DNA from 4 places in the Kocuria sp. 2SI genome. Region 4 is predicted to be linked to each of the others. Evidence: riboswitches for the same ligand, from Rfam matches in the RefSeq annotation. Region 4 holds a riboswitch; each other region holds the start of a gene.
What was found. A riboswitch is a leader RNA that binds a small molecule or an ion and turns the genes downstream of it on or off. The one in region 4 is predicted to bind S-adenosylmethionine.
Positions count from the first base shown of each region.

Region 1 (7,459 bases), on a different contig from region 4:
GGGCAGCAGGTGCCCCACCTCGTGCAGGGCGATCGAGGCGATGAGGGCCAGGGCTGCCAGCAGGACGCCGAGGACGAAGATCAGGACGCTCACGCGCATATCCCACCACACCGGCAGGACGGCGCAGGGGTTGCCTCGCCCTTGGGCTTCCGTGGGCTTCGCCCGTCGTCGTGGTCCCTCAGGACGGGGCCCGGGGAAGGATGAGGATCACGACGACGGGCGCGGGCCCGGCTCCCTTGGAGGAAGCCGGGGCCGCGCCCGTGAGGCGGTGCCGCTGACGGGTCAGCGGCGCATGATCCTGCGCGCCATGGCGTTGCCGACGAACTGCACGGTCTGCACCAGGACGATGATGACCGCGACCGCAGCCCAGGTGACCTCGTCGTTGAAGCGCTGGTAGCCCAGCCGCAGCGCGAAGTCGCCCAGACCGCCAGCGCCGATGGCACCGGCCATGGCGGACATGTCGGTCACACCGATGACCAGGAACGTGTAGCCGAGCACCAGAGGGCCCAGGGCCTCCGGCAGGATCACCGTGGTCATGATCCGGAACCGCGAGACGCCCATGGAGCGAGCCGCCTCGATCACACCGGGATCCACCGACATGAGGTTCTGCTCGACGATGCGCGCGACCGCGAACAGGGCGGCGATCGTCATGGCGAAGATCGCGGCGTTCTGCCCGAGCCTGGTCCCGATCACCGTCTCCGTCAGCGGGCCGAGGGCCGCCAGCAGGATGATGAACGGGATCGGCCGCACGAAGTTCACGATCAGGTTGATCGCGGTGTTCAGCGGGCGGTTCGCATAGATGCCGCCCGGACGCGTGACGTACAGCGCGACGCCGAAGACCAGGCCCAGGAACCCCGCGATGATCATGGTCACCACGACCATGTAGAGGGTCTCGCCGATGGACGTCAGCAGCTGAGGGCCGAGAACGGACCAATTGGTCATGCCGACACCTCCTTCACGGTCGTGGCCTCTGCAAGCCGGGCGATCGTGTCCTCCACGGCCTGCGGCTCGCCCAGCAGCTCGACGGTCAGGGAGCCGAAGGACTGCTCCTGCAGCACCGACACCCCGCCGAACACGATCCTGAAGCCCACGCCGCGCTCAGCAGCGGCGCGGCTGAGCACCGTGCCGACATCGACGCCCTCGCGGATCTCCATGACCACCAGGCGGCCGTGGTGGCGCGCGCGCAGGTGCGCGAGCTCCTCGGCGTCCGGCTCGGCGTGGACGACGGTGGAGACGAAGCGACGGGTCGTGGGCGACTGCCCGGCCGAGAAGATCTGGGCCGTGGGGCCCATCTCGACCACGCGTCCGCTGTCCATGACCGCGACGCGATCGGCGATCGAGCGCACCACGTCCATCTCGTGGGTGATCAGCACGACCGTGATCCCGAACTCCCGGTTGGCCCGGCGCAGCAGCGCCAGCACCTCCTGGGTGGTCTCCGGGTCCAGTGCGGAGGTGGACTCGTCGGCCAGCAGGATCTTGGGGTTGGCAGCCAGCGCCCGGGCGATGCCCACGCGCTGCTTCTGCCCGCCCGAGAGCTGCTCGGGGTAGTTGCCCGCCCGCTCGGAGAGCCCGACGAACTCGAGCAGCTCCTTCACGCGCGCCCTGCGATCGGCCGCCGACCAGCCCGCCTGCTTCAGCGGGTACTCGACGTTGCCGGCCACTGAGCGCGACGTGAACAGGTTGAACTGCTGGAAGATCATGCCGATGTCGCGACGGATCGGGGCCAGCTGATTCTCGGTGCGGCCGTCGACCCGGCGGCCGTCGACCTCGACGACGCCGGAGGTCACCGGCTCCAGGCCGTTGATCAGGCGCACGAGCGTGGACTTGCCGGCACCCGAGTAGCCGATCACGCCGAAGATCTCGCCTCGGCGGATGTCGAGGGTGACATCGTCGACTGCGGTCACGTCCCGCTTGGTCCTGCCCTTGCCCGTGGTGAAGGACTTGGTGACGCCGTCGAAGCGCACGATCGCCTCGGTCTCGGGCCCGGGCCGACGCCGCTGCGTGTCAGCGGCGTCGGCCACCGGCTCGCTGTCGGGGTGGAACTGCTCGGCCGGGGTCACTTCTGGAGGTCCTCCTCGTAATCGGAGAGGACCTGCTCCAGCTCCTCCTGCGAGAGTTCCATGGTCACCGCGGTGCCCTTGGTGTCCTCCTTCTCGGCCTCCTCGACCTCCGGGGTGTGGAAGAGATCGGCGACCTTGTGGAGGGTCTCGTCGTCCTTGTTGGCCTCGGTGGTGGCGAACAGGTTCACGTACGGACGGGCGTTCTCGTTCTCGGCGCCGTCGGAGGCCAGGGCCGAATCGGGATCGATGTCGCCGCGGGCCAGGAAGTCGTTGTTGATGACGGAGCCGGCCACAGAGTCCAGAGACAGCACGGTCTGCTCGGCCGAGACCGGGGTGACGGAGACCTTCGAGGCCTCGGTGTCGATGTCCGACTCGGTCGGGGCGGTGGTGTCCGAGGTGAACTCGACCAGGCCGTTGGCCTGCAGCAGCAGCAGCGCGCGCGACTGGTTGATCGAGTCGTTGGGGATGGCGATCTCGTCGCCGTCCTGGATGTCCTCGAGCGACTCGTACTCGTTGGAGTACAGGCCCAGCGGGTAGATCGAGGTCGAGGCGATCGGGGTGACGGTCTCCCCGGAGCTGTTGTTGTAGTCCGCCAGGTACGCGATGTGCTGGAACCAGTTCATGTCGACGTCGCCGGAGACGGTCGCCGGGTTGACCTGGCTGTACTCGGAGAGCTCGACCAGCTCGACGGTGATGCCCTCCTCCTCGGCCTTCTCCACGAGGGCCTCGTTCACGGGGGTGGTGCCGACGACGCCGATCTTGATGACCCCGTCGTCGTAGGGGGCCTCATCGGAGTCGCCGCCGCCGCAGCCGGCGAGGGTCAGGCCGAGGACTGTGGTCACGGCCAGGGCGGAGAGACGGTGTGCGCGCATGGGAGGGGTTGCCTTTCGTTCAGCGAGCTGTCCGATCCCATCGGGGTGACCGGCGGCGCTGAACGTCAGGCGTGCGCATCGATGCTGCGCACGAACCCAAATCCGTGCTTGCCGCGGTGCGGAACCGGAGCCGAATGGTCATCTGGGGCACCCCACCACGGTGAGAGGGTTGCCGTCCGGCCAGCCAGAGCTTCGCGCCGGATCTCGTCATCCGGCGCAGATCCTAGCATCTGAGTCCGGTGCGGGCGAGCCCCCCACGAGGCCTGGCACGGGCTCTGGCTCAGGCACCGGATGCACGTCGGCCGCGTCCCGGAGGCCGGCTCATCGACGCCTCTGCCTCACCAGCTCATCAGCGCGGGAGCGAGCCCAGGCCTCGGCTGCCAGCACCGATTCGAGGCTCAGCTCGTCGACGGGCTCATGCTCCCGCACGACTTCGGCCACGAGCTCGACGATCTCCAGGAAGCCCAGGCGCCCGGCGTGGAAGGCCAGGACCGCCTGCTCGTTCGCGGCGTTGAACACGGCAGGGCCGGTGGGCCCTGAAGCCGCCGCCTCCTTGAGCAGACGCACCGCTGGGAAGGCCTCCTCATCCAGCGGCTCGAAGCTCCAGGTCGCCGCCTGAGTCCAGTCGCACGGCGAGGCGGCGCCCGGGACCCGATGCGGCCAGCCGAGGCCCAGCGCGATCGGCAGGCGCATGTCCGGCGGGGAGGCCTGAGCCATGGTGGAGCCGTCCACGAACTGCACCATCGAGTGCACGACGGACTGCGGGTGCACCACCACGTCGATGCGCTCCAAGGGGATGTCGAAGAGCAGGTGGGCCTCGAGGACCTCGAGGGCCTTGTTGACCATGGTCGAGGAGTTCGTGGTCACCATCAGCCCCATGTCCCAGGTGGGATGAGCCAGGGCGTCCTGCGGGCGCACGTCCCGCAGGGAATCGCGCGAGCGCCCGCGGAAGGGTCCACCGGAGGCCGTCAGCACGAGCCGATCGACCTCTGCCGACGCGCCGCTGCGCAGCGCCTGGGCCAGGGCTGAGTGCTCGGAGTCCACGGGGATCAGCGGGTCGTCGTGCGGGGAGGCCTGCGCGGCTCGGCGCACCAGCTCACCGCCGGCGATCAGCGACTCCTTGTTGGCCAGGGCCAGCAGCTTGCCGGCCTCCAGGGCGGCAAGGGTGGGGGCCAGCCCGATCGAGCCGGTGATGCCGTTGAGGACGAGATCGGCCCCCGGCGCTCGCGCCGCCTGCACGGCGGCCTCCGATCCCGCGAGGATCTGCGGGGAATAGTCCTCCCCCAGCGCCAGGACCCGCGAGGCGATCATGCGCTCGAGCAGCGCCGCGTCCTGGACATCGCCGGACGTCGCCACGAGCGGGGCCCGGGTCTCGACGGCCTGCTCCGCGAGCAGCTCGAGGTTCGACGAGCCGGCCGCCAGGGCCACCACCCGGAATGGGGCCTGCTGATCGGCCGACGCCGCGGCGGTGCGCACGACGTCGAGCGCCTGCGTGCCGATGGAGCCGGTCGAGCCCAGGATGCAGATGCGGCGCTGGGACTCGGCCCACAGGGGAGCCTGGGGGGCGGGACGCTGTTCGCTGGAGATCTCGGACATGGCTCCAGTATGCCGACCTGCCTCCAGTGCTGCCGGAGCGCGTTGGACGCGCCCCCCCCTTCCGCGCACGCCCCCTGGCCCGGAGGAGACGAAGCGCCCCGCCCCTCTCGACGAGGGACGGGGCGCTTGCAGGTGCTGCGGAACGCGTCGGCTCAGCGCTCGACGGCACCGCCGCGGCTGCCCTTGGTGAGGGCGCCGTAGATGAACAGCACGACGAGCGCGCCGATGATGGCGAGCACGATCGAGCCGATGGACAGGGTGCTGCCGGCCGGGTGCAGGCCCGGGATGACCATGGCGATCAGGCCGCCGACGAAGGCGCCGACGATGCCCAGGATGATGGTCATCACGATGCCGCCGCCCTGCTTGCCGGGCATGATGAGCTTGGCGATGGCGCCGGCGATGATGCCGAGAACCAGCCAGGCGATGATGGATCCGATCATGGTGCTTCTCCTCTTCCGGGACGCAAGTGCGACGTCCCTGAACTGGGGGTCGAGTGCTCAGACTGCTGAGCATCTCCTCGAGAGTAGACCCTGAGCGGCTCGGGGGGAGCATCCTAGCCCCGAGCCGCTGAGGCGTCTCTCACACTTCTCTCAGATGCACTTGTGCATCGAATCGCCCCAGGTCAGCCCCGAGATGATCCGAGAGCCGCGCAGCTCAGTGATCGACCGGGGGCTCGGCCCCGACTCCCGTCATGGAGCGGACCTCCATCTCGGCCTGCTTCTCGCGGTTCTCGCGGCGGCTCTCCGTGAGCGAGCCGATGATGGCCAGCAGGAAGCCGACCGGGATCGAGACGATGCCCGGGTTGGTCAGCGGGAACCAGGCGAAGTCGGCGCTGGCGATCATTGAGGTCTCCGCCCCGGACATCACCGGGGAGAAGATGATCAGCACGACCGCGGTGATCAGGCCGCCGTACATGGACCACACCGCGCCGCGGGTGGTGAAGCGCTTCCAGTACAGCGAGAACAGGATCGTGGGCAGGTTCGCCGAGGCTGCGACCGCGAAGGCCAGGGCCACCAGGAAGGCGACGTTCTGCCCCTGCGCACCGATCCCGCCCAGGACGGCCACGACGCCGATCACGACCACGGTGATCTTGCCGACCCGCAGCTCCTCCTTGCCGGTGGCCTTGCCCTTCTTGAGCACGTTGCCGTAGATGTCGTGGGCGAACGACGCCGATGCCGTGATGGCCAGACCCGCCACGACCGCCAGGATCGTGGCGAAGGCGACGGCTGCGATGAACCCGAGCAGCAGGGATCCGCCGAGCTCGTAGGCCAGCAGCGGCGCCGCCGAGTTCACTCCGCCCGGAGCCGCCGCGATGCGGTCGGCGCCGATCAGGGCCGCGGCCGCATAGCCGAGCACCAGGGTGAAGAGGTAGAAGGTGCCGATCAGCACGATGGCCCAGACCACCGACTTGCGGGCCTCCTTGGCCGTGGGGACCGTGTAGAAGCGCATCAGCACGTGGGGCAGGCCCGCCGCGCCGAGCACCAGGGCCAGGCCGAGGGAGACGAAGTCGAGCTTGGTGACCTCGCTGAGCCCGTAGCGCAGCCCGGGCTCCAGGATCGCGTGGTCGCCTGCGGTGTCCACGGCTCCCCCGAGCAGGCCGGAGAAGCTGAAGCCGAACATTGCTAGTGCCCACACCGTCATGACCGCCACGCCGGCGACCAGCAGGCAGGCCTTGATGATCTGCACCCACGTGGTGCCCTTCATGCCGCCGATCAGCACGTAGGCGATCATCAGGACGCCCACGGCCAGGATCACCACGGACTGCCCGGTGCTGGAGGTCACCCCCAGCAGCAGGGACACGAGCGCACCCGCGCCTGCCATCTGCGCCAGGAGGTAGAAGAGCGTGACGCTGAGAGTGGAGATCGACGCCGCCATGCGCACGGGGGTCTGGCGCAGGCGGAAGGACAGGACGTCCGCCATCGTGAACTTGCCCGTGTTGCGCAGCGGCTCGGCGATCAGCAGCAGAGCCACGAGCCAGGCCACGAAGAACCCGATCGAGTACAGGAAGCCGTCGTAGCCCTGCACGGCGATCGCGCCCACGATGCCGAGGAACGACGCCGCCGAGAGGTAATCGCCGGCGATCGCCAGGCCGTTCTGGGTGCCGGTGAAGGAGCGGCCTCCGGCGAAGTAGTCGGCCGCGCTCTGCGTGGACTTCGAGGCGCGGATGACGACGACCAGGGTCACCGCCACGAAGGCCAGGAAGATCGACATGTTGATCCAGGGCGATCCGACCGTGCTCGAGGAGGTCTCCGCCAGGGAGATCTGGGGGCTCATGGGTTCAGGCCTCCTGTCCGGTGCTGCGGGAGCGGGAGGCGAAGTCGCCGGCCTCGAGATCGGCGCGGATGTCCTGCGCCTGGCTGTCGAGGTTCTTGTTCGCGAAGACCACGTAGGCCGCGGTGATGCCGAAGGTCGTCACGAACTGCAACAGGCCCAGGATCACTCCGAGGTTCACGTTGCCGAGCACCTCGCGGCCCATGAAGGACGGCGCGTAGATGGACAGCAGGACGTAGAGGAAGAACCAGACGAGGAAGAACACGGTCATGGGGAACACGAAGCGGCGGTGCGTGCTGCGCAGGGACTGGAACTGAGGCGAAGCCTGGGCCGCCATGAAGTCCTCTGCCGTCGGCTCCGCGATGCGGGGCTGGTCGGTCACGGGGATCCTCTCGATGAAGAGTCGACGTGAGCTCTGTTACTCACAGGTGTGACACACACCATAATCAGCGATCTTCAAGGTTGAGGGCGCCACTCCGAGACACGGCATCGAGTTGCCAAGACATCCCCCGGCCGGCGCTCAGTCCAGGATCAGCACCAGGTCCACGAGGGCATCCAGGAAGGCATCGACCTGGTTCTCCTCGTACACGTCCTGGCCGTAGGCGGGGTCGAACACCGCGCGGCGGATCATGTCGGCATCCGGGGCCTGCTGGCGATCGA
Region 1 is NZ_SCNB01000007.1:4,967-12,425, forward strand. Features, by position in the region: gene FFS25_RS05535 (site-2 protease family protein) at 1-99, opposite strand, end outside; gene FFS25_RS05540 (methionine ABC transporter permease) at 283-942, opposite strand; gene FFS25_RS05545 (methionine ABC transporter ATP-binding protein) at 939-2,021, opposite strand; gene FFS25_RS05550 (MetQ/NlpA family ABC transporter substrate-binding protein) at 2,057-2,932, opposite strand; SAM riboswitch class IV at 3,032-3,144, opposite strand; gene dxr (1-deoxy-D-xylulose-5-phosphate reductoisomerase) at 3,254-4,528, opposite strand; gene FFS25_RS05560 (GlsB/YeaQ/YmgE family stress response membrane protein) at 4,681-4,968, opposite strand; gene FFS25_RS05565 (monocarboxylic acid transporter) at 5,183-6,802, opposite strand; gene FFS25_RS05570 (DUF485 domain-containing protein) at 6,807-7,136, opposite strand; gene FFS25_RS05575 (DivIVA domain-containing protein) at 7,320-7,459, opposite strand, start outside.
Region 1: another riboswitch for S-adenosylmethionine. It lies ahead of FFS25_RS05550 (MetQ/NlpA family ABC transporter substrate-binding protein); the one in region 4 lies ahead of FFS25_RS00410 (hypothetical protein).

Region 2 (7,459 bases), on a different contig from region 4:
CCACGTGGAGCTCAACACCGCGACCAAGATGTTCGACTGGGCGCCGAACACCTTCGGCGACGAGCCGAACACCAACACCACGCCCGTCTCGCTGGGACTGCCCGGCGTGCTGCCCGTGGTCAACGGCAAGGCCGTGGAGTACGCGATCAAGCTCGGGCTCGCCCTGGGCTGCCAGATCGCCCCGGTCTCGCACTTCGCCCGGAAGAACTACTTCTACCCGGACACGCCCAAGAACTTCCAGACCTCCCAGTACGACGAGCCCATCGCCTTCGACGGCCAGCTCACCGTCGAGCTGGAGGACGGCACACCGTTCACCATCGAGATCGAGCGGGCCCACATGGAGGAGGACGCCGGCAAGCTGACCCACAAGGGCGGTGCCGGTCGCATCCAGGGCGCGGAGTTCTCGCTGGTCGACTACAACCGCGCTGGCGTGCCGCTGGTGGAGATCGTGACCCGCCCGATCGTCGGAGCCGGGGACCGCGCTCCGGAGCTCGGCAAGGCCTACGTCAAGGCGATCCGCGAGATCGTGAAGAACCTCGACATCTCGGATGCCCGCATGGAGCGCGGCAACGTGCGCTGCGATGCCAACGTCTCCCTGATGCCCAAGGGCACCACCGAGTTCGGCACGCGCTCGGAGACCAAGAACGTGAACTCCCTGCGCGCCGTCGAGCGCGCCGTGCGCTACGAGATCCAGCGCCATGCCGCGGTGCTCAAAGCCGGCGAGAAGATCGTCCAGGAGACCCGTCACTGGCACGAGGACACGCGCTCGACCACCTCGGGCCGTCCCAAGTCGGATGCCGATGACTACCGCTACTTCCCCGAGCCGGACCTGGTGCCCGTGTGCCCGGACCCCGCCTGGGTGGAGCAGTTGAGGGCCTCGCTGCCGGAGCCCCCGGCCCAGCGCCGCGCGCGTCTGAAGGAGGAGTGGGGCTACTCGGACGAGGAGTTCCGCGACGTCGTCAACGCAGGCGTGACCGAGGAGATCGCCGCCACCATCGAGGCCGGCGCCTCCAAGGCAGCTGCCCGCAAGTGGTGGATGGGCGAGATCGCCCGCCTGGCCAACAACGCGGGCGTGGAGATCGCGGACCTGGGGATCACCCCGGAGCACGTGGCCGAGGTCGAGTCGCTGATCGGCGAGAAGACCATCAACGACAAGATCGCCAAGCAGGTCCTGGGCCACGTGGCCGAGGGCGAGGGCACCCCGGCGCAGATCGTGGAGGCCCGCGGCCTGGCCGTGGTCTCCGACGAGGGCGTGCTGCTCTCCGCGATCGACGACGCCATGGCGCAGATGCCGGACGTCGTCGAGAAGGTCAAGGGCGGCAAGGTCCAGGCCGTGGGCGCTCTGATCGGTCCGGTCATGAAGGCCACCAAGGGCCAGGCGGACGCCGGCCGTGTCCGCGAGCTGATCCTGGAGAAGCTCGGGGTCTCCTGAGCCGTCTCGTGAAGGTCGATCGCGCCCGGGAGCCATGCTTCCGGGCGCGATCTGCACTCCGGCCCGGATCGGCATTCCCGGCCCGACGACACCCTGAAGGAGCACACATGACCACCATCTGGAACTACCGCGGCGACGACCGGGCCCTGTGGGCGGTGATCGCCGCGATCGTCGGCTCCTATGTGCTGGCCATGCGCCTGGCGCGGTGGGATGCCACCTGGCAGTGGGTTCCGCTCGCCCTGCCGGTCGCGGTGCTGCTCATCTGGTTCTTCCTGGCCGAGGCGGGTGTGCGTGATCTGGGGTTCCCCGCGCCCAGGGATCGGGGCAGCGCGGCAGCCGGGCCGCTGGGCGGGGCGAGCGCGCTCGTGATCGGCGCTGCGCTCGGTGGCGCCGGGGCGGCGGTCCTGCCGCTGCTCCAGGGCGGCCAGCCCGAGCTGCTGGGCCAGGCTGCGGTCTCGAGGCTCGGCGGACCGGCGGTGGCCGCTGTGCTGGCTGCGGTCGCTGCGGCGGCGCTGGAGATCGTGTTCCGCGGTGCGCTGCTGCGGCTGGCGATCGCACGGTGGTCGTCAGGCACTGCGATCACGGTCTCGGTCCTGCTGACGGTGCTCGGGCTTCTGCCCGTCATGCTCACGCGCAGCGCAGGCACCTGGTCCTGGCTGGCGGCCTCGGCGTGCGCGGTGGCGGTGCTGAGCCTGATGCTGGCCTGGGCTGCCGTGCGCACCAGGTCGCTGTGGATGCCCCTGGGCTGGGCGGCGGGACTCGCAGGAACGGGCGCCGCCGTGCTGCAGGGCTGGCCTGCTCAGGCCCTCGGGGCATGGGCCGCCGCCGGCGCCGCTGCCGCTGCCGGTCTCCTGCTGATCCCCGCGGTCCTGGTGCTCGAGCGGGTGCGGCCCTCCGGCTCAGACCGCCGGGCGGCGTGAACGGGCGGATTCCTTCGGCTCAGGCCAGCCCCAGGCGCTCCAGGGCCCAGGCGTCCTCCCACGCATTGTCGCGCCACTGCTGATAGCGCCCCGAGGCTCCGCCGTGGCCGCCGGCCATCTCGATGCGCATGAGGATCTGCTCGCGCTTGTCCGGGTTCTCGTGACGCAGGGCCGCCACCCACTTGGCGGGCTCCACGTAGAGGACGCGGGTGTCGTGCAGCGAGGTCACGGCCAGGATCGGCGGGTAGTCCCTGGCGGAGACGTTCTCGTACGGGGAATAGGCCTTCATGGTCCAGTAGACCTCCGCGGAGTCGAGGGGATTGCCCCATTCCTCCCATTCGAGCGCGGTCAGCGGCAGCTCGGGCATGAGCATGGAGGTCAGCGGGTCCACGAACGGCACCGCGGCCACCGCACCGCAGTACAGCTCGGGGGCCAGGTTCAGCACGGCGCCGACCAGGAGTCCGCCGGCCGAGCCGCCCATCAGCACGACCCGGTCGGCGTCGATGTCCGAGCGCGCGCCCAGGTGCCGGGTCGCCGCGACGACGTCTGTGAAGGTGCGCCGCTTGTGCTCCTTCTTGCCGGACTCGTACCACTGCCGCCCGAGCTCGCCGCCGCCGCGCACGTGGGCGATGGCCCAGACCGCACCGCGGTCCAGCAGCGAGATCCGCGAGTACGAGAACGACGGATCCATGCTGATCTCGTACGAGCCGTAGGCGTAGACCACCGCGGGTGCCGGCTGCGCGGCGTCCCGGCGGCGGATGAGGGTGATCGGGATCCGCGTGCCGTCCTCGGCCTGGGCCCAGTCGCGCTCCACGGAGTAGTCGACAGCCGAGTAGTCGCCCAGCACCGGCTGCTCGCGGCGCAGGACTGGATCGGGCAGCTCGGTCCCCGGCGCATCCAGGATGAGGTCGAAGACGCGCCGCGGGATCACGAAGGACTCGGCGGTGAAGCGCAGGACGGGGGAGCCCGGCTCAGCGGCGGTGAGGGAGACAGCCGTGAGCTCGCCGGGCACCTCGAGGACATGGGGCTCGGCCTGGCTCTCCGTGCCGAGTCCCTTCAGCGGCAGGATGCGCAGCCCCGGCAGGATGTCCTCACGGACCTCGAGAACCAGGTGATGCTGTGTGGCGGCGAAGCCCAGCACGCGCAGTCCCTCCCTGGGCGCCACGATGTCGATGCCGGGAGGGAATCCGTCGCCGGGCAGTTCCGCCGACTCGCCGGGCAGGTCCGACAGCTCGATCAGGCTCAGGCGTCCATCCGGAGCCTGGCGATCGTGCTGGAGCAGGACGACGTCCCGGCCGTCGATCCGCACGGGCTCCGCCGAGGCGAGAACGCCGGCCCCGCGCGGCACGACCACCTGTGGGTCCTGCTCGCCGGCCTCCTCGATGCGCAGGATCGAGACCTCGGAGTACTCGGAGCACCCGGCCTCGAGCACGAGCCAGCGCCGGTCCGAGGAGAGCTCGGCCCCCAGCCACAGGCCGGGGTCGTCCTCCTGGGCGATGGTGATGTCCTGCTCCAGCGGGGTCCCGAGCACGTGCCGGCGCAGGCGCCACGGCCGCCAGGAGTCGTCGACCTCGGTGTAGAAGACGGCGTCTCCGGCGGGCGAGAGGAAGGCGCCGTAGGAGGTCTCGGGGATCTCGTCGTCGAGCGTCCGGTCGGCTGCGAAGTCGTGGACGCGCACCGTGAAGCGCTCATCCCCGGTGGTGTCCTCGGCCCAGGCCATCCGGGTGCCGTCGTGGGTGATGTCGAAGGCGCCCAGCGACCAGAACTCGTGCGGCTGCGCCCGGGCGTTGCCGTCCAGGAGGGTCTGCTCGCCGGGCAGGGACTGACCTGCCACGATCTGCGGCGGCTCCCACCCCTCCTCAGCAGCCGGGACGCGGCACTGCACCGAGTGCTCTCCGCCCTCCACGGTGCGCGTGAAGTACCACCAGTCGCCGCGCCGCCACGGCACCGACAGGTCCGTCTCCTGCACGCGGGTCCGGACCTCCTGGAAGAGCTGCTCGCGCAGCGGGGCCAGCTGGGCGGTGGCGGCCTCCGCGCAGGCGGTCTCGGCCTCCAGATGGGCGATGACCTCTGGGGAGTCCTTCTCCCGCAGCCACTCGTACGGATCCTGGAAGGAGTCGCCGTGGAACTCGCGGACGTGGTCGCGGCGCGGCGTCTCGGGAGGAGCGGGGGAGGGATCCGGGTGCTGGGAGGTCATGGCGCTCATCGTAGGAACCGGCGCCGACAGCACAGGCCGCTGCCGTCGTGCCCCTGGCCCACAATGGAGCCCATGACCGAACACCTCTCCCAGGCCCCAGCCCAGCCGTCGTTCGGCTCCCAGCGAGCCGATCTGTGGCTGCAGATCCTGCTGGTGCTGGGCGTCTCGCTGGGGGCCAGCGCGCTGTGGTCCGTCCTGAACCTCGCCGAGACGCTGTCCACCAGTTCGATCGCCGAGTCGACGGCCTCCATGAACGCGCCGCAGAGCGGCTTCCCCCTGTTCGACGTCCTGCGCCGCAGCCTCGGGATCCTCTTGGCTCTGGTTCCACCGCTGCTGGCGCTCTATCTGCTGGCGGGCTCGGCCGGTCAGCTGCGTGGGCTGCTGCACCGGATCGGCCTGGACCGCCGAGCCCCGCTGGCAGATCTGGGCCTGGGGACGCTGCTCTTCGTCGTCATGGGACTGGGCACCCTGGCGCTGTACCAGGCGGGCCGCCAGCTCGGGATCACCGCCGAGATCGTCACCAACGCGGGCGGGACCTCCTGGTGGGAGGTCATCCTGCTGCTGGCCTCGGCGGTGCGACACTCGCTCGTGGAGGAGATCATCGTCGTCGTGTTCCTGGCCGATCGCCTGCTGCGGGTGGGATGGACGTGGCCGGCCGTGCTGATCGGCTCGGCCCTTCTGCGAGGCAGCTACCACCTGTACCAGGGCGTCGGTCCGGCGCTGGGCAACGTGGTCATGGGGCTGGTGTTCCTGTGGCTCTACCGCCGCACCGGACGCGTGATGCCGCTGATCATCGCCCACTTCCTGCTGGACGCCGTCGGCTTCCTAGCCGGGCCCCTGCTGTTCTGACGGAGCGCTCCACAGGCCACGGAACCCGGGTTTGCGCCGGAGCCTCGCTCGTCCGAGAATGGGAATCAGGTCACGAGAGCCAGCGACAAGCCCCAGCTAGCTGGCCGGCAACCCTCCTTCCGCGGTGGGGTGCCCTGGGTGAGGACCGGGCCGGTGCGCCGACGCGTACACGGCAAGCGCGGGTCACGGCACCCGGTCCGACGGGTCCGTCGGACCTCGGTCCGCGGCCCCGGAAGACAAGGAGTCGCCGACATGTCAGCACAGCAGCCCACCCCCTCCGCCCCTCAGGGATGGAGCTTCGAGACCCGCCAGATCCATGCCGGTCAGGAGCCCGATCCCGTCACCGGCGCCCGGGCGCTGCCCATCCAGCAGACGACCTCGTACGTCTTCCCGGATGCCGAGACCGCTGCCGGTCGCTTCGGACTCAGCCAGGTCGGGCCCATCTACACCCGCCTGACCAACCCCACCACCGAGGTCGTCGAGAACCGCATCGCCTCCCTGGAGGGCGGCACCGCGGCCGTCATGGTCTCCTCCGGGCAGGCCGCCACCACCTACGCGATCCTCAACGTGGCCGGGGCGGGCGATCACATCGTGGCCAGCCCGTCGCTGTACGGCGGCTCCTTCAACCTGTTCAAGCACACCCTGTCGCGGCTCGGGATCGAGACCACGTTCGTCTCCGATCCGGACGATCCCCAGGCCTGGCGCGATGCCGTTCGGCCCAGTACCAAGGCCTTCTACGCGGAGACCATCCCGAACCCGCGCAACGACGTCCTGGACCTGGAGACGGTCTCGCGGATCGCCCACGAGTCCGAGGTGCCGCTGATGGTGGACAACACCATCGCCACCCCGTACCTGCTGCGGCCGTTCGAGCACGGCGCCGACGTGGTGATCCACTCCGCCACCAAGTTCCTGGGCGGGCACGGCACCTCGGTGGGCGGGTTCATCGTGGATTCCGGGCGCTTCGACTACACCCGCTACCCGCAGCGCTTCCCCGGGTTCGTGGAGCCGGACGAGTCCTACCACGGCGTCGTGTTCGGGGAGGTCTTCGGCGAGAACGGGCCGTTCGGGGCCAACGTGTCCTTCGCCTTCAAGGTCCGCACCCAGCTGCTGCGGGACATGGGAGCCTCCATCTCCCCGTTCAACGCCTTCCTGATCGAGCAGGGCATCGAGACGCTGTCGCTGCGCATGGAGCGCCACGTCGCCAACGCTCGGACGGTCGCCACCTGGCTGGAGGCCCACGAGGGCGTCGAATCCGTGTCCTACGCCGGGCTCGAGTCCTCTCCGTGGCACGAGCGTGCGCAGAAGTACGTCCCCGGCGGCGCAGGTTCGATCCTCGGCTTCGTGCTCGACGGCGGCTCGGAGGCCGGCCAGGCCTTCGTGGACGCGCTGAGCCTGCACTCGAACGTCGCGAACATCGGTGACGTCCGCTCGCTGGTCATCCACCCGGCCTCCACCACGCACGCTCAGCTCTCCCCGGAGGAGCAGCTGGCCGCCGGCGTCGCCCCGGGGTTCGTGCGGCTGTCCGTGGGACTGGAGCACATCGACGACATCCTCGCGGACCTGGAGCTCGGTTTCGCCGCGGTCAAGGCGCGCGGCGCAGGGGGATCGGTCTGAGGTGACCGCCATCCAGAGCACGACCGCGCGCTCGCAGCAGCCCTTCCGCACCGAGGGGCTGCTGCGCCGCGCCCGCATCGGCGACCTCGGGCTGGAATCCGGGGCCGTGCTGCCCGATGTCGAGCTGGCCTACGAGACCTGGGGCGAGCTCGACGACCGCGCCTCCAACGCGGTGCTCGTCCCGCATGCGCTGACCGGGGACACCCATGTCACGCGCGGACGGGTCGCCGAGGACGCCACCTCCTTCGACCGTGTCTCCGCCGAGGCACCGGGCTGGTGGGACGGACTGGTCGGGCCCGGGCGGGCGATCGACACCGACCGCTTCTTCGTGGTCGCCATCAACATGCTCGGGGGCTGCTACGGCTCCACGGGTCCGTCGACTCTGATCCCGGAGGACAGCCCGCGGGCCGGTCTTCCGTGGGGATCGGACTTCCCCGCGGTGACGAT
Region 2 is NZ_SCNB01000007.1:58,659-66,117, reverse strand. Features, by position in the region: gene gatB (Asp-tRNA(Asn)/Glu-tRNA(Gln) amidotransferase subunit GatB) at 1-1,432, shown strand, start outside; gene FFS25_RS05825 (CPBP family glutamic-type intramembrane protease) at 1,540-2,352, shown strand; gene FFS25_RS05820 (S9 family peptidase) at 2,372-4,549, opposite strand; gene FFS25_RS05815 (CPBP family intramembrane glutamic endopeptidase) at 4,613-5,398, shown strand; SAM riboswitch class IV at 5,467-5,583, shown strand; gene FFS25_RS05810 (bifunctional o-acetylhomoserine/o-acetylserine sulfhydrylase) at 5,651-7,012, shown strand; gene metX (homoserine O-acetyltransferase MetX) at 7,014-7,459, shown strand, end outside.
Region 2: another riboswitch for S-adenosylmethionine. It lies ahead of FFS25_RS05810 (bifunctional o-acetylhomoserine/o-acetylserine sulfhydrylase); the one in region 4 lies ahead of FFS25_RS00410 (hypothetical protein).

Region 3 (7,459 bases), on a different contig from region 4:
CCGAGTCGCGCCAGATCGAGATGGGCTGGGTGGTCAGCCCCGATCATGCAGGCAGAGGCTATGCAGGCGAGGCTGCGATCGCCGCGATCGACGCCTGCTTCGAGCGATTGGACGCCCACCGCGTGTTCGCGCGCCTGGATGCGCTGAACCACAGCTCCATCAAGGTCTGCGAGCGCATCGGCATGCGCAGGGAGGCGGAGCTGCGCGAATCGCACCTGCAGCTGGGCGAATGGCGCACCGAACTCATCTACGCCGCGCTGCGCTCCGACCGGATCAGCGCGGACTGACCTGCCGGTTCCCGCGGCCGTCGCAGAGGAGCTCCACCTGCGGCCAACCTCCTGGCCCGACATGGGCCCGTCCCGTGGATCGGGCTGTTCTACGCCCTCGGGCGCAGCCGCTGTCGGGCGTCGCCGCTCGGGTCCCCGGTCCGTCAACGCGCTGCGCGTCGGGATTCCATCTCCAGCAGCTCCTGCTTGCGCTCGATGCCGCCGGCATAGCCGGTCAGCACCCCTGTAGAGCTGAGCACCCGGTGGCACGGCACGATCACCGACCACGGATTCCGGCCCACCCCCTGTCCCACCGCCTGGGCCATCCCGGGATTGCCGAGCTGCTGCGCCAGCGCGCCGTAGGTGGTGGTGGTCCCGAACGGGATCTCCTGCAGCGCCTTCCACACCCGCGGGCGCAGGGGCTGCGGGCGGTCGTCGAGGGCCAGCGGCAGATCGAACCCGCGTCGCCGACCGGCGTACCAGTCTTCGAGCTGCTCCTGCGCCTCGCTCAGCAGGGCATGGTCACCCTCCATGCCGAGGGTCTCGTCGTCCGGGAAGTGCTTCTGATCCTCGAACCAGCATCCCGTGATCGCAGGCCGGCCGTCGTGCGGGCCGGCAGCCACGACCATGCGCCCGAGCGGCGTCTCCACCCAGCGGTGCATGCGCGCCACGGGCTCCGGCAGCTCCATGCCGCGCGGAGGCGCAGGAGTCGGCTCGGGGATTCGTCGGGCGGCGCGCCCGGAGATGTCGAAGTCGCTCATGAGCACCATGGTGCGGTCATGTCCCCGCACGCGCAACGGCCGGGCCCTCCGCAGCGGAGGGCCCGGCCGTCGTCGTGGAATTCCGGCCGCCGCGCACGACGGGTGCCGGAGGATCCGGTCTCAGCTGAGGATCGGGATCTGCATGGGGTACTTGTACGCCAGGCCCTTGTTCGCCTGCATGGCGCCGAGGACGGCGAACACGATCGACAGGATGCCCAGGACGGGAAGCAGGAAGAGGGCCAGGCCGAGGGTGGGAATGGCCAGGATCCAGATCACGACGTTGAGCGCGAACACGATGACGTTGAAGTTGAAGGCGCCCGCGGAGGCATTGCGCACCAGCGGGTCGCGGTCCTTGAAGATGAACCAGATGATCAGCGGTGCCGCGAATCCGATCCAGCCGGCCGAGAACAGGAACAGCACCGGAGCTGCGATGTGGGAGATCAGCGCCCAGGTCCGGGCGTCCGAGGGGCTCAGCGGCTGGCCGCCCTGCTGGAAGGTGGCCTGCCCGTAGTTGCCCTGGGCCGTGTACTGCTGTCCGCCGCCCTGCGGCTGGTCGTAGGCGCCCTGGCCTCCGTAGCCCGGATGCTGGCGCTGCTGCCCGGCTCCGGGGTAGCTGTAGCTCGGCTGCCCGTAGCCCTGCTGCGCGCCGGGGTCCCCGGAGGGCTGGCTGCCCGACTGGCCCTGGTTCGGGCCCCACGACGGCTGCCCGGACTGCTGGGGGTCGCCGCCCTGCCCGAACGAGGGGGCCTCGTGCTGCTGTCCGCCCGGGGCGTTGCGGCCGTCCGATCCGGAGGCCGGGTTCTGGGGATCCTGCGAGCTCATGAAGGCTCCTTCATATGGCGCTTGCATGGGGACCCGCGCGACGGCCGAGCCGAACGCGACGAGGCTGCTGCCCCCAGTGTAGGCAGAGCCCTGCGATCGCCGTCAGGTGACGGCGATCGCAGGGCTCTGCCGGAGCCGGGGAGGCCGCCGCGTCAGTCGCAGTGCCGGATGAGCGCGCCGCCTGTCAGTCGCCGAGCCGGGCGAGCGCAGCGCCCGTCAGGCGCCGAAGGCACGCTCCAGGTCCTCGAGGTGGTCGTCGAGGTCCTCGATCCCGACGGAGAGCCGGACCAGATCCACCGGCACCGCCAGCGGCGTGCCGGCCACGGATCCGTGCGTCATCTCGGAGGGCCAGCAGATCAGCGATTCGACCCCGCCGAGGGAGACCGAGAGCTTGTACATCTTCGTGGACTCCGCGAAGCGCCGGGCCGCAGCCTCTCCGCCGTGCACGCGGAAGGAGACCATGCCACCGAAGCCGTCCATCTGCCGTGCGGCCAGCTCGTGGCCGGGGTGCTCGGGCAGTCCGGGGTAGAGCACCTGCGCCACCTCTGGGCGCCCGATGAGCCACTCGGCGATCCGGCCTGCGGTCTCCTGATGGCGCTGCATACGCAGCGAAAGGGTCTTCAGCCCGCGCGCGGCCAGGAAGCAGTCCTGGGGCCCGGCGACCGCCCCGCCGGCGAACTGCTGGAAGCCCACGAGCTCGGCCAGCGTTCCTCCGGGCGAGAAGCCGCCCACGGCCTCGACCTCCCAGGCCCGGTCCGAGACGACGACCGCCCCGCCCAGCACGTCCGAGTGCCCGCCGATGTACTTGGTGGTGGAGTGCACGACGACGTCGGCGCCGAACTCCAGCGGACGCTGAAGGTACGGCGAGGCGAAGGTGCTGTCCACGATCAGCAGCGCCCCGGCATCCTGGGCGATCTGGGCGATTCCCGTCAGATCGGCGATGCCCAGCAGCGGATTCGTGGGGGTCTCGACCCAGATCACCCGCGTGCCCGCCTCCACAGCCCCGCGGACCGCATCGAGCGAGGTGACGTCCACCGGCGTGTGCCGGATCTGCCAGGGAGCCAGGACCCTGGTGATGAGCCGGTTGGTGCCCCCGTAGCCGTCGGCGCCCAGGACCACATGGTCTCCGGGGCGCAGCACCGAGCGCAGCAGCGCATCCTCCGCCGCGATCCCGGAGGCGAACGCGAAGGCCCGCTGCCCGCCCTCGAGCGCGCACAGCTGCTCCTCGAAGGCATTGCGGGTGGGATTGGAGCCGCGGGAGTACTCGTGGCCGTCGCGCAGGACGTTGATGCCGTCCTGGACGAAGGTGGAGGTCTGGTAGACCGGCGGGATGACCGCACCGGTCAGCCGGTCCGGCTCCTGGCCGGCGTGGACGGCGCGCGTGGTGAACCCGCTCATGCCTGCACCTCCTGGCGCTGGTCGCGGCGCGCGCCGCTCGGCTCGTCCTCGGAGCGCACCGGGGCGCCGTCCGTCGACGATCCCGGGGCACCTTCTGCGGCCGGGATCTCAGCGCCGCGCGCGGCCTCGACGCGCAGCAGCTCATCGAGCGAGGACTGCAGATCGGCGATCAGGTCGTCGACCGCCTCCAGCCCGATCGACAGCCGCAGGGTCTGCCAGCTGATCCCGCCGGCCAGTCGCTGCTCCTCCGAGAGACGGCAGTGGGTCATGGCCGCGGGATGGTTGATCAGCGATCGGACGTCGCCGATGTTGGCCACCAGCTTGAAAAGCCGCAGGGAGTCGACGAATCCGGCCACTGCGGCATCCGAGCACTCCAGCTCGAAGCCGAAGACCGACCCGACGCCCTGGGGGAAGTCGCGCTCGGCGATCTCCCGATCGGCGGAGCCCTCGATCAGGGGGTGGTGCACGCAGCGCACCGCCGGATGCGTGCTCAGGAACTCGGCGATGCGAGCGGCGCTGTCCGAGTGGCGGCGCATGCGCAGGTCCAGCGTCTCGAGGCCCTGGATGATCTGGGAGGCGTTGAACGGCGAGAGCGTCAGACCCAGGTCGTGCACGAACTTGGCCCGGCACAGATGCAGGAACGGCGAGCCGCCGCGCAGCTTCTCGCACAGGCTGATCCCGCCCCAGCGCGCTCGCGGCTCGGTGAACTGCGGCCAGCGAGCGGCCTCGGCCTCCCAGTCGAATCGACCGGAGTCGATCACGACGCCGGCCAGCGACGTCCCGTGCCCGCCGAAGAACTTGGTGGCCGAATGCACCACGATATCCGCCCCGTGCTCGAAGGGCCGGTACAGGATCGGCGTGGCCAGGGTCGAGTCGACGATCACCGGGAGCCCCCGCTCATGGGCGATGCGGGAGATCGCGTCCAGATCCGCCAGCGTGGCCAGCGGGTTGCCGATGGACTCGAGGAAGAAGCCCCGAGTGTCCTCCGTGATCGCCTCCGACCAGGCCGAGGGGTCAGCGGGATCGACGTAGGTGACGGTCGCGCCGAGATCGGCCAGCGTGTCACCGAGCAGGTCGACGGTGCCGCCGTAGATCTTCTCCGAGACCACCAGGTGCTTGCCGGGGCCCGTGCTGATCAGCGCGAGCAGGGCCGCGGCGACGGCGGACTGGCCCGAGCCCATGGCCACGGCCCCCACTCCGCCCTCGAGATCGGCGACCTTCTGCTCCAGGACGGCGACCGTGGGGTTGCCCGTGCGGGAGTAGGTGAAGCCCGGGGTGGTCTGGGCGAACATGGCGGCGGCAGCCGCGTGGTCCGGGAACTCGAAGGCCGAGGACTGGTAGATCGGCACCGGCAGCGTGGCCTGGACGGGGGCGGCAGGGGCGCCCGGATCGGATCCGGCCCGGCCGGCGTGGATCTGGCGTGTGGCCAGCGACGTCGAGCTCTTGAGCTCGTCGCAGGGCGAGGACGTCATGAGAGGTGTCTTCCGTGACGGGGTGCTCTTGACCTGCACGTCCCGCCGGAGCTTGTTCGTGCGCTGCGTCAGGTGCAGGCCGCTTCGTCATCCGAACCACCCTTGAACATGGGGTTGGTGCACAGCCAAGTCGGAGCTTGGCAGCTGTGTCTCGTGAAGCCGGTCCGATACTAGCACCACACCGATCGAGCCGTCAGGACCTCCGTGCGGGCGGGACCAGCAGCAGGACCGCCGCGACCATGGCCGCCGCGCCGCCGAGGGCCAGCGGGATGCCGAGCAGGAAGCGGACCTCCAGCACGGCTGCGGAGAAGACGAGGACGGCCGCGGCGAGGATGCGGACCCACGCCCGTCCGTCCGGCGATGAGGAGCGATCGGGACTCGAAGCTCGCAGCGGCGCGGATCCGTCGGCTCGGGGCGCGGTCGAGGGCCGCTCACCCGAGGGCGATCCTCCGGCTGCGGGCCCCTCCGGTTCGGGCTCGCGGGCGACGATCCGCCCCGCCACGGCCTCCAGGACGCCCAGCGGACGCACGACCAGCAGGACCATCGCCCAGCAGAGCAGCCCGATCGGCAGGCGCCACAGCCACCACTGCGCTGAGCCGGGCACCGGATCCGGGCCGCCGAGCAGCCACCACACCGCCATCACGGCCACGATCACCGGCAGGTGCCACAGGTACAGGGTCGCGGCCCGCGAGCCGACGACCCAGGCGACGGCCTGCGCGGGACGCCATCGCATGAGCCGCTCCAGAGCCGGCGAGCACAGCTGCAGGACGCAGGCCTGAGCCGCGCCGAGGGCGATCATGCACAGCGTGGGCGGGTTCAGGGCCGACAGCCCGTCCGCACCCCACCAGGGCAGGCTCGTCAGGCAGAGCATCACCAGGACCGACAGGGCCGTGATCCCGAGCAGTCTTCCTGCCGAGGCACGAGCGAAGGATCCGTCGTGGCGGAAGAAGCCGATCTGATGGATCGCCAGCCAGACCGGGGCGAAGCCGAGCAGGCCCCACCACGGCCGCTCCGCGGCGATGCGCAGCACCTCGATCGCAGCGCTGAGCCCCACCAGCGCAGCCAGGGTGAGAACGGGCCGGCGATCGTGCAGCCCGTGCAGCAGCGGCACACCGACCAGGCACGCGGTATAGGCGCCCACGAACCACAGGTGCATCCCGAGCCCCCGCAGCGCCATCGAGGCCCAGTCGGCGGGCATCCCCACGAGCGCCGCGAGGGCGCCGGCCAGCGCCAGGGCGACCCACACAGCGCTCGCAGGCACGACCAGGCGCAGCAGCCGGGCGCGCACCCAGGCCGGCCCGCGGACGCCCTCCGCCGACTGGCGCGACCACGAGATCGCCGAGGCGCACCCTCCCACCACGAAGAACAGCGGCATGACCTGCACGAGCCACGACACCGGGGCGTACCAGGAGGCCTCGGTGGGGGCCATGACGCTGCGCAGCGCGCCCGTGCTCGGATCCGTCGTGAGCGTGACCAGGAGGATGTGGAGCACGACCACGGCGATCAGGCAGGCGACCCGAGCAGCATCCAGCGCGAGATCGCGCTGCGCAGGGATGGTCTGCGCAGCGCGCCGGCCGCGGGAGGTGCTCAGCTTCGTCACGTCTCCGATCGTCACACGACGGCGGCATCGCAGGGGGCTCGGCGGGTGCCCGGGAGCGCAGCAGCGCGATTGTGACGTCAGAGCGTCTTCTTCCGCAGGTCGGGGCATCGGATCGCCCCGATGCCTTCTGCCGGAAGGCCTCCGCTGTTACGGTTACCCAAGAGTCATTTAGATATGGCGGATCGGGCATGGATCCGCCTGGATCCGCGCTGTGGCAGGGCTGAGAGACAGCTCCGCTTCCGCCGGTGGGTCTGTACGCGGCACAGCGGATCGCCTAATCTGGACTCGGGTCGCACCACGATGACGTCGGAGACCCTTCCCCCCGCAATTCCGACGATCAGCGCAGGAGCAGCAGTGACTGTCACGAGCACCAGACTGGGCCGGCTGGGATCTCCCCAGCACCACAAGACGCCCCGCTCCCCCATGTGCCATGAGTGCACCACCGATCTCTACCTCAAGTTCCGGGTCTTCCTGCCCTCCACCCGCAAGCGCAGCCGCGTCCCGGGGCTGCGCCGGATCATGGGCCGCGTGCTGCGCTGCGCGGTCCGCCCCGGCGGACGCGTCGAGTACTTCTGCCAGAAGTGCGGCACGCAGCAGCGCCACCTCATCCCGGAGGGCTGGGAGCCCACCTCCAAGGGCCTGACCCCGTGCGATGTCCAGGACCTGGCCTCGGTGTTCATCGCCCCAGGCGAGTCCCTGCCCACGGAAGAGGTCCGCCAGCAGCTCCTGGGCCCGGAGCCCGCACCGGCCGCCCGAGCTGAGAAGACCCTGAGCCTCCGAGAGAGCCGGCTCCCGGCCTGATCCGGCCCGCGCCGGAGCCGTCGCTCTGCGCACCCGTCGGAGGCAGATGACACAATCAGGAGGTCCCCCTCCCGCGGGCGGCTTGAGCGCACCCGCCCTCGCATGCCGCTCGTTCACCGTCGGTTCATTCCGGGGTTGCAGGGTGGACGACGACCTTCTACAGCACCAGCCCGCTCGGTTCGGCGTCGTGATCCTTCCGATCCCCGCGCCGAGAGGCGCACGGAAACGGAGATGACGTGAAGATTGCGATCCTCGGCGGCGACGGATTCTGCGGCTGGCCTGCCGCCCTGCACCTCTCGGAGCGAGGTCACGACGTCATCACCGTGGACAACATGTCCC
Region 3 is NZ_SCNB01000030.1:15,396-22,854, reverse strand. Features, by position in the region: gene FFS25_RS12435 (GNAT family N-acetyltransferase) at 1-287, shown strand, start outside; gene FFS25_RS12430 (methylated-DNA--[protein]-cysteine S-methyltransferase) at 431-1,027, opposite strand; gene FFS25_RS12425 (DUF4870 domain-containing protein) at 1,148-1,849, opposite strand; gene FFS25_RS12420 (cystathionine gamma-synthase) at 2,066-3,247, opposite strand; gene FFS25_RS12415 (O-acetylhomoserine aminocarboxypropyltransferase/cysteine synthase family protein) at 3,244-4,719, opposite strand; SAM riboswitch class IV at 4,769-4,878, opposite strand; gene FFS25_RS12410 (acyltransferase family protein) at 4,913-6,319, opposite strand; gene FFS25_RS12405 (hypothetical protein) at 6,674-7,120, shown strand; gene FFS25_RS12400 (NAD-dependent epimerase/dehydratase family protein) at 7,357-7,459, shown strand, end outside.
Region 3: another riboswitch for S-adenosylmethionine. It lies ahead of FFS25_RS12415 (O-acetylhomoserine aminocarboxypropyltransferase/cysteine synthase family protein); the one in region 4 lies ahead of FFS25_RS00410 (hypothetical protein).

Region 4 (7,459 bases):
GCTGGGACTGCGGCGCGCCCTGGTTCTGCTGCCAGCCGCCGCCGAAGTTCGGGGCGGAGTGCTGGGAGCCGGAGGAGCTGCCGTTGCTGCCGGAGTCCTGAGGGGATCCATTGGTGGGAGTGCTCATGGGGAGGGTCCTTTCGCGAGGAAGGGCGGTCGAGCTCGAGTGTTCACTATAGAAAATACCCGGATGGGGCGATACGGCAAGCCCTGCGTCGGAAGATTTCCGCTCCGAGGCGCGTTCACGAGAGAATCGGGGCAGTGCAGGCCTCAGTCCGCCTGCCCGCTCGCATCCGTCGTTCGCCGCGGTCTCCTGCCGCGGCGGCACCAGAGGAGAGATCCGTGCCGCAGCTTCGTTCCGCCACCTCCACCACCGGCCGCAACATGTCGGGCGCCCGCGCGCTGTGGCGCGCCACCGGCATGGGCAGCGAGGACTTCGGCAAGCCGATCGTGGCGATCGCCAACTCCTTCACCCAGTTCGTGCCCGGTCACGTCCACCTCAAGGACATGGGCCAGCTCGTGGCGCGCGCGGTCGAGGAGGCCGGCGGTGTGGCCAAGGAGTTCAACACGATCGCCGTGGACGACGGCATCGCCATGGGCCACGACGGCATGCTCTACTCCCTGCCCAGCCGCGACATCATCGCGGACTCGGTCGAGTACATGGTCAACGCGCACTGCGCCGACGCCCTGGTGTGCATCTCCAACTGCGACAAGATCACCCCCGGCATGCTCATGGCCGCCATGCGGCTGAACATCCCCACGATCTTCGTCTCCGGCGGACCCATGGAGTCCGGCGAGGGCGTGGAGGGCGTGGTCGAGCACCGCGTGGACCTGGTGGATGCCATGTCCCTGGCCGTGGACGAGTCGATCACCGACGATCAGCTCGCGCTGGTCGAGGAGTCCGCCTGCCCCACCTGCGGCTCGTGCTCCGGCATGTTCACCGCGAACTCCATGAACTGCCTCACCGAGGCGCTGGGCCTGTCCCTGCCCGGCAACGGCACCACCCTGGCCACGCACATCAACCGCAAGCGCCTCTTCGAGGAGGCAGGCGCGCGGATCGTGGCCTCGGCCAAGCGCTACTACGAGGACGACGACGACTCCGTCCTGCCGCGCTCGATCGCCACCCCGGAGGCCTTCGCCAACGCCATGACCCTGGATGTGGCCATGGGCGGATCCACCAACACGGTGCTGCACATCCTGGCCGCCGCGCAGGAGGCCGAGGTCGACTTCACCATGTCGGACATCGACCAGATCTCCCGGCGCGTGCCCTGCCTGGCCAAGGTCGCCCCGAACTCCACGAAGTACCACATCGAGCACGTCCACCGGGCCGGCGGCATCCCCGCGATCCTGGGCGAGCTGCGCCGCGGTGGGCTGCTGGACGAGGACGTCCACACCGTCCACGCCGCCACCATGGGCGAGTGGCTCGACGAGTGGGACATCCGCTCCGGCAAGGCGACCGAGCAGGCGAAGCACCACTTCCTGGCCGCCCCGGGCGGTGTGCGCACCACGCAGGCGTTCTCGCAGGCCAATGAGTACGAGGACCACGACCTCGACGCCCAGGACGGCTGCATCCGCTCGGTCGCCCACGCCTACACCAAGGAGGGCGGGCTGTGCGTGCTCTTCGGCAACATCGCCGAGGACGGCGCGATCATCAAGACCGCGGGCATCGACGAGTCCCTGTTCCACTTCAAGGGCTCCGCGTTCGTCGTCGAATCCCAGGACGAGGCCGTGTTCGAGATCCTGTCCAAGAACGTGAAGCCCGGGGACATCGTGGTCATCCAGTACGAGGGCCCCAAGGGCGGGCCCGGCATGCAGGAGATGCTCTACCCGACCTCTTACCTCAAGGGCCTGGGCCTGGGGAAGGAGTGCGCCCTGATCACCGACGGCCGCTTCTCCGGCGGCACCTCGGGGCTGTCGATCGGGCACATCTCCCCGGAGGCCGCCGCCGGCGGTGCGGTGGGCCTGATCGAGCAGGGCGATGAGATCGAGATCGACGTCGAGAACCGCATCCTGCGCGTCAATGTGGACGACGCCGAGCTGGCGCGTCGTCGCTCCGAGAAGGGCGAGGCCCCCTGGAAGCCGACCAAGCCGCGCGAGCGCAAGGTGTCCAAGGCCCTGAAGGCCTACGCCTCCATGGTGACCTCGGCGGATAAGGGTGCGGTGCGGGTCGTCGAGGACTGAGGTCCTCGAGCTCGGCGCTTCACGTGCGCAGTCGGGGCACCAACCGCAACTCGCCGGAAACCTGGCTGGTGTACATTGCACCAACTGCTGGGAACGGCCTGTGGTCGCTCCGGCAGATTCCTCTGAGAAGCGGGAGTGCACATGGAGCAGCTCACTGAGCTCGTCGGCAGCGTCGGCAATTTCATCTGGAGCTGGATCGTCTTCGCGATCCTGATCGGCACGGGTATCTACCTGACGATCAGGACCAGGGCGGTCCAGTGGCGGTCCGTCCCGGAGATGTTCCGGGTGCTGCGAGACCCTCCCGGTGAGGACCCGGACGGCAAGAAGTCGATCTCGTCGTTCCGCGCGTTCACCGTCTCGGCGGCCTCGCGCGTGGGCACGGGCAACATCGCCGGCGTGGCCATCGCGATCAGCGTGGGCGGACCCGGCGCCGTGTTCTGGATGTGGGCCATCGCGGCCATCGGCGGCGCCAGCGCGTTCGTCGAGTCGCTGCTGGGCCAGCTCTACAAGCGCAAGGGCGAGACCGGCTACTACGGCGGACCGGCCTACTACATGACCTACGGGCTCAAGAAGCACTGGATGGGCATCCTGTTCGCGGTGATCATCACCGTCACCTACGGCCTGGTGTTCAACTCGGTGCAGTCCAACGCGATCGTGGACTCGCTGTCGGGCTCGCTGGACATCGACCCGTCGGCCGCCGGGGCCCTGCCCTTCAAGCTGATCGTGGGCGCAGTGGTCGTCGTGCTGACCGCCTCCATCATCTTCGGCGGCGCCCGCCGCATCTCCGCGGTCACCCAGGCAGTCGTGCCGGTCATGGCCATCCTGTACGTGCTGCTGGGGCTGCTGGTCGTCGTCCTGAACATCGGCGAGGTCCCCGGCATGGTCGCCGACATCGTCCTGGGCGCCTTCGGCATCCGCGAGTTCGTGGTGGGCGGCTTCATGGCCGTGTTCGTCCAGGGCCTGCGCCGCGGACTGTTCTCCAATGAGGCCGGCATGGGCTCCGCGCCGAACGCCGGTGCCTCGGCCTCCGTCTCTCACCCGGCCAAGCAGGGCTTCGTGCAGTCCCTGGGCGTCTACTTCGACACCTGGCTCGTCTGCTCGGTCACGGCGTTCATCGTGCTGCTGTCCAACCCCAGCTTCGGCGACTCTGCCCAGGGCGCCTCGCTCACGCAGACGGCACTGGGTCTGCAGCTGGGGACCTGGGCGGTCCACTTCCTGACCATCGCGATCTTCCTGTTCGCCTTCAGCTCGGTGATCGGCAACTACTTCTACGGCGAGGCGAACATCATGTTCCTCACCCGCTCGCGCGCGGTGATGAACGGCTACCGCCTGCTGGTGCTCCTGTCCGTGATGGTCGGCGCGGTGGTCGCCCTGGATCTTGTGTGGTCTCTGGCCGACGTGATGATGGCGATCATGGCCACGATCAACCTGATCGCCCTGATCCTCCTGGCGCCCGTCGCCGTCAAGGTGATGAAGAACTACGAGGCCCAGCGCCGCCGCGGTGAGGAGCCCACCTTCAACGGCTCCGACATCCCCGGCCTCACCGGGCTGGATGCCTGGGACGGCACCGACGTGATCACCACCGGCGCGTTCTGGACCCAGCAGATGAAGCGCGTGGGCAAGGCCTGACCCGCTTCCGCCGCTGAACGACGACGCAGCCCTCCTCCCAGCCATAGCGGCGGGGAGGAGGGCTGTTTCGTCGGGTCGGTCGCCGAGGGCCCCGATCAGCGCTGACCGACGGCCTTCAAGCAGTGCCTTGCCGCTGTGATCGGGTCCTCCAGGTGGTTCATGCGCTCGATCCACAGGGCCCAGACCCTCAGGTCGTAGGCGACATCCGGGTCGTGCTCCTGGTCCTGGCGCATGACGATCAACGTCACCAGCATCTCCCAGGCGCTCTCCGGGGTGTGTCCGAGAGCGCGGGCGGCCCGAGCCACCTCCGGGGCATTGTTCACGTTGGGCAGGTTGCCGAAGCGCCACACGCTGTGCGCGCAGGCCATGACGGTCGTTGAGTGGCCCTTGCGGGGGAGGAGGAACAGGACTCTGCTCCACTCCCGGGCCTCCCGATCTCCGAAGTCGATCCACCGGTGGTTCGTGCGCGGCGGCACCACGGGTGCCTCCGGTGCGAGGTGCAGCGGCACGTTGTAGGGATGCAGATGCTCGAGATCGGAGCGCTTCGACTCCAGTGCTTGGTGCAGTGCGTCGGACATGAGGTCCTGCCTTCCGGGCCGCGCAGCGCGACCCCGTCGAGTCTTGCCTCAGCGAGTGCGCTGAGGCCCGTTCTGCTCTGGAAGCACCCGGGAATCGAGTTCGGGTTGCTGCGCGGCCGGCCAGGCCCGTGAGGCCGCGCTCTTGAACGTGTCCTGAAATTACAAGAAGGCTCCGACAGCACAAGCCCCATGACGCGGTGGTGCCGTGCTCACAGCACCAGGACCTGCGGCAGGACGCCGAAGATGACGGCGAGCACGAGCGTGAGCAGATGCAAGACCAGGAAGACGGTTGCGGCAGTCTTCACCCCGGAGGACGGGTACATCTCGCGCGGCATGCGGATGCGGGGGTAGATGGCCAGCGCCGCACCCAGGATCGCCGGGGCGCCCAGGGGCAGGAACGCGACGAGCATGGCAGCGACCAGATCGGCGGTGCCGCCGAAGTCGGGCTCCGTGACTGTGGACGCGGCGCCGATCGAGAACAGGATCGTGAGCGGGGAGAGCAGCAGTGCACCGGCCAGCACGAGGATCGTGAGCACCAGAGCGGTGACGGCGCTGCCGGGCGCGGAGGGCCTCGGGGACCAGGTGGCCTGCGGGTAGGCGTAGGGCTGAGCCTGCGGGATATAGGGGTGCATCGTGGACTCCTGGTCGAGCGGGAGAGGTGAGTTGCTGATGCAAATATATGACCCCGCCCGAGTGTTCGCAACTGCGAATGCTAAGGGGCGCGCAGGCGTGTAACTACAAGAATCCCGGAGGCGCACTCCGGCGCCGCAGCGCCAGGCCGCCGCCGCGGCCTGGCGACTCAGCGACGACGGCGCAGATGCTCCCTCGCCACTGCCGAGAGATTCTCCAGCGGCAGCCCGGCGGGGCAGACCTCGGTGCAGTCGCCCAGGGTGGAGCACGGCCCGAAGCTCTCCTCGGCGGCGTCGAGCACCTTGCCGGAGCGGGTGCGGCGGTCGTCGTCGTCCTTGGCCAGCGGGGGGAGCTCGGTGAGCAGCGAGCCCACGAACAGCTGGCCGGAGCCGTTGGGGCAGGCGGCCACGCAGGCCCCGCAGCTGATGCACCCGGCCTCGGTCAGTGCCTTCATGCCCACGGGGCCTCCGGCGGCCTTGACCACGGTGCGCAGCGCGGCCTTCTTGTCCACGGACAGGTCCTTCTTCACGGGGAAGGCGGCTGCGCGCAGCGGCTCGATCCGCACGCGCTCGCCGTCAGTGAAGGCCGCAACCTGCTGCTGGCACGAGGCCCGGTTGAGCTGGGGGCCGTGGGCCACGCCGTCGACCGTGACGCCGCACTTGCCGCAGATGCCCTCGCGGCAGCCGTCGTCGTAGGAGATCGGCTCCATGCCCTCGGGCAGCTGCTCGTTGAGCAGGTCGAGCAGCTCCAGCACGGTCGTCTGGGGGCTCACGCCGGTGACGGTGTGGGTCTCGAAACCGCCCTCGGACTCGCCGTCGGCCTGGCGCCAGACCTCGACCTGCAGGGTGCCGGTGATGCGCATGGGACTCCTTCGGTGCCCTCGCGCCGGGACCCGGTCGCGGAAGGCGGTGTTGCAGTGCGGGGGAGGACGGCTCAGCGCACCAGGCGCAGGAGCACGGCCACGGGGATGGAGGCGTTGCCCAGGGCCACGCCGGTGCCGACCAGCCGCCCGGCCAGCTCGAAGCGCTCGCGGGCACCGCGCTGGGCGGACAAGCCGGTGTCGTTGCCGATCTGGACCAGGCCCTGGGAGGTGTGGGCGGCCAGCGCCAGCATGGCGGCCAGGTACAGCCCGGCCACGGGCGGGCGGCGCAGGGATGCCACCAGGTTGTCGTAGGCGGCACCGGGCTCGTGACGGCGCGAGGCGGCCGGCCGCGTGCCCAGCGTGAGATCCGCCAGGTGGAAGGCCGTGAACAGCCCCAGGACGGTGCCGGTCGAGCGCATGGAGCGCTTGAGCCTCTGCCAGCGGGTGCGCCGACGACCCTGCGGCAGCGGCCTGGGCTGAGCGGCAGCACGGCGCTCGGAGGCCTGGGCGCGCACGGTCAGCACCGCCGCGCAGCTCAGGTGGGTCAGCGCATCGGCCAGCAGCACGACCCGGAAGGCCCACAGCACGGTGCGCCGCGGCAGGACCGGCGCCCCCAGCGTGCGCAGGTGGTGGGCGTAGGAGTCGAAGCGGCCGCGTCCCAGGTAGACCTGCAGATTGCCCAGCATGTGGATCACGGTGTACCCGGAGAGCACGGCGCCGCTGGAGGCCATGGCGAGCTTCACGTCCGGGGTGGGCGGGAAGCGCTCGGAGGTCTCCAGGGCCCAGGCCCAAAGACGACCGGCGGACTCCTCGAGGGTGCGCCGCGTGGCAGGTGAGACCGCGGAGAGGACTCGCTCGGTCTCGGCACGGAGGTTCTCGGTCATGGGACAACAGCCTAGGGCGAGGGGCGCCTCCGAGGTGACGACGGTATGACGCCGAGTTACCCGGCAGCCGGGGCCGGGCACTCCAGCAGGGTGATCCGGAAGCGGGTGCTGCGGTCCTCCTGCGTCTGCTCGCAGCCGTTGTCCCGCAGGTGGGACAGCACGGTGTCGTGGAACTTGTTCTCCTTGTTGGAGACCACGGAGGTGGCGCCGACGGTGTCGATCTCCCAGGACTCGTAGCCGGGGCGGTTCAGCCCGTAGAGGTTGTCCGCGCTGATCCGGTCCTCCTGGAGCATGGGATCGGCGATCTCGTGCTCCGGCGGATAGGCGAGCAGGACGCCGCGGTTCGACCGGTCCATGAAGATCACGGTCTCGCTCCGGGCGACCAGAGCAGATGCCGTCGCGTAGTTGTCACCGCCCTTGGCGTCCCATGTGTTCTGCCCCAGCAGCGACGGGACGGACAGCCCCAGCAGGCCCGCGCTCAGCACCGCCGCCGCGGGTCGCCATCGGATCGTGGCCAGGGACGCCGTCAGGGCCAGGACCAGGAACGGGGTCGCATAGGTGAAGTAGCGCTCCTGGAACAGCTGCTTGCCCATCATCTGGGCCAGCAGAATGCAGGCCATGGGGAACAGGGGAAAGCTCAGCAGCCACAGGACGAGCCGGCGGCCGGGACCGCGCAGGAGGCCCGCGGCCAGGAT
Region 4 is NZ_SCNB01000001.1:91,635-99,093, reverse strand. Features, by position in the region: gene FFS25_RS00425 (hypothetical protein) at 1-127, opposite strand, end outside; gene ilvD (dihydroxy-acid dehydratase) at 343-2,181, shown strand; gene FFS25_RS00415 (alanine/glycine:cation symporter family protein) at 2,323-3,810, shown strand; gene FFS25_RS00410 (hypothetical protein) at 3,906-4,388, opposite strand; SAM riboswitch class IV at 4,423-4,536, opposite strand; gene FFS25_RS00405 (hypothetical protein) at 4,598-5,020, opposite strand; gene FFS25_RS00400 (2Fe-2S iron-sulfur cluster-binding protein) at 5,188-5,880, opposite strand; gene FFS25_RS00395 (succinate dehydrogenase/fumarate reductase transmembrane subunit) at 5,952-6,764, opposite strand; gene FFS25_RS00390 (glycosyltransferase family 39 protein) at 6,821-7,459, opposite strand, start outside.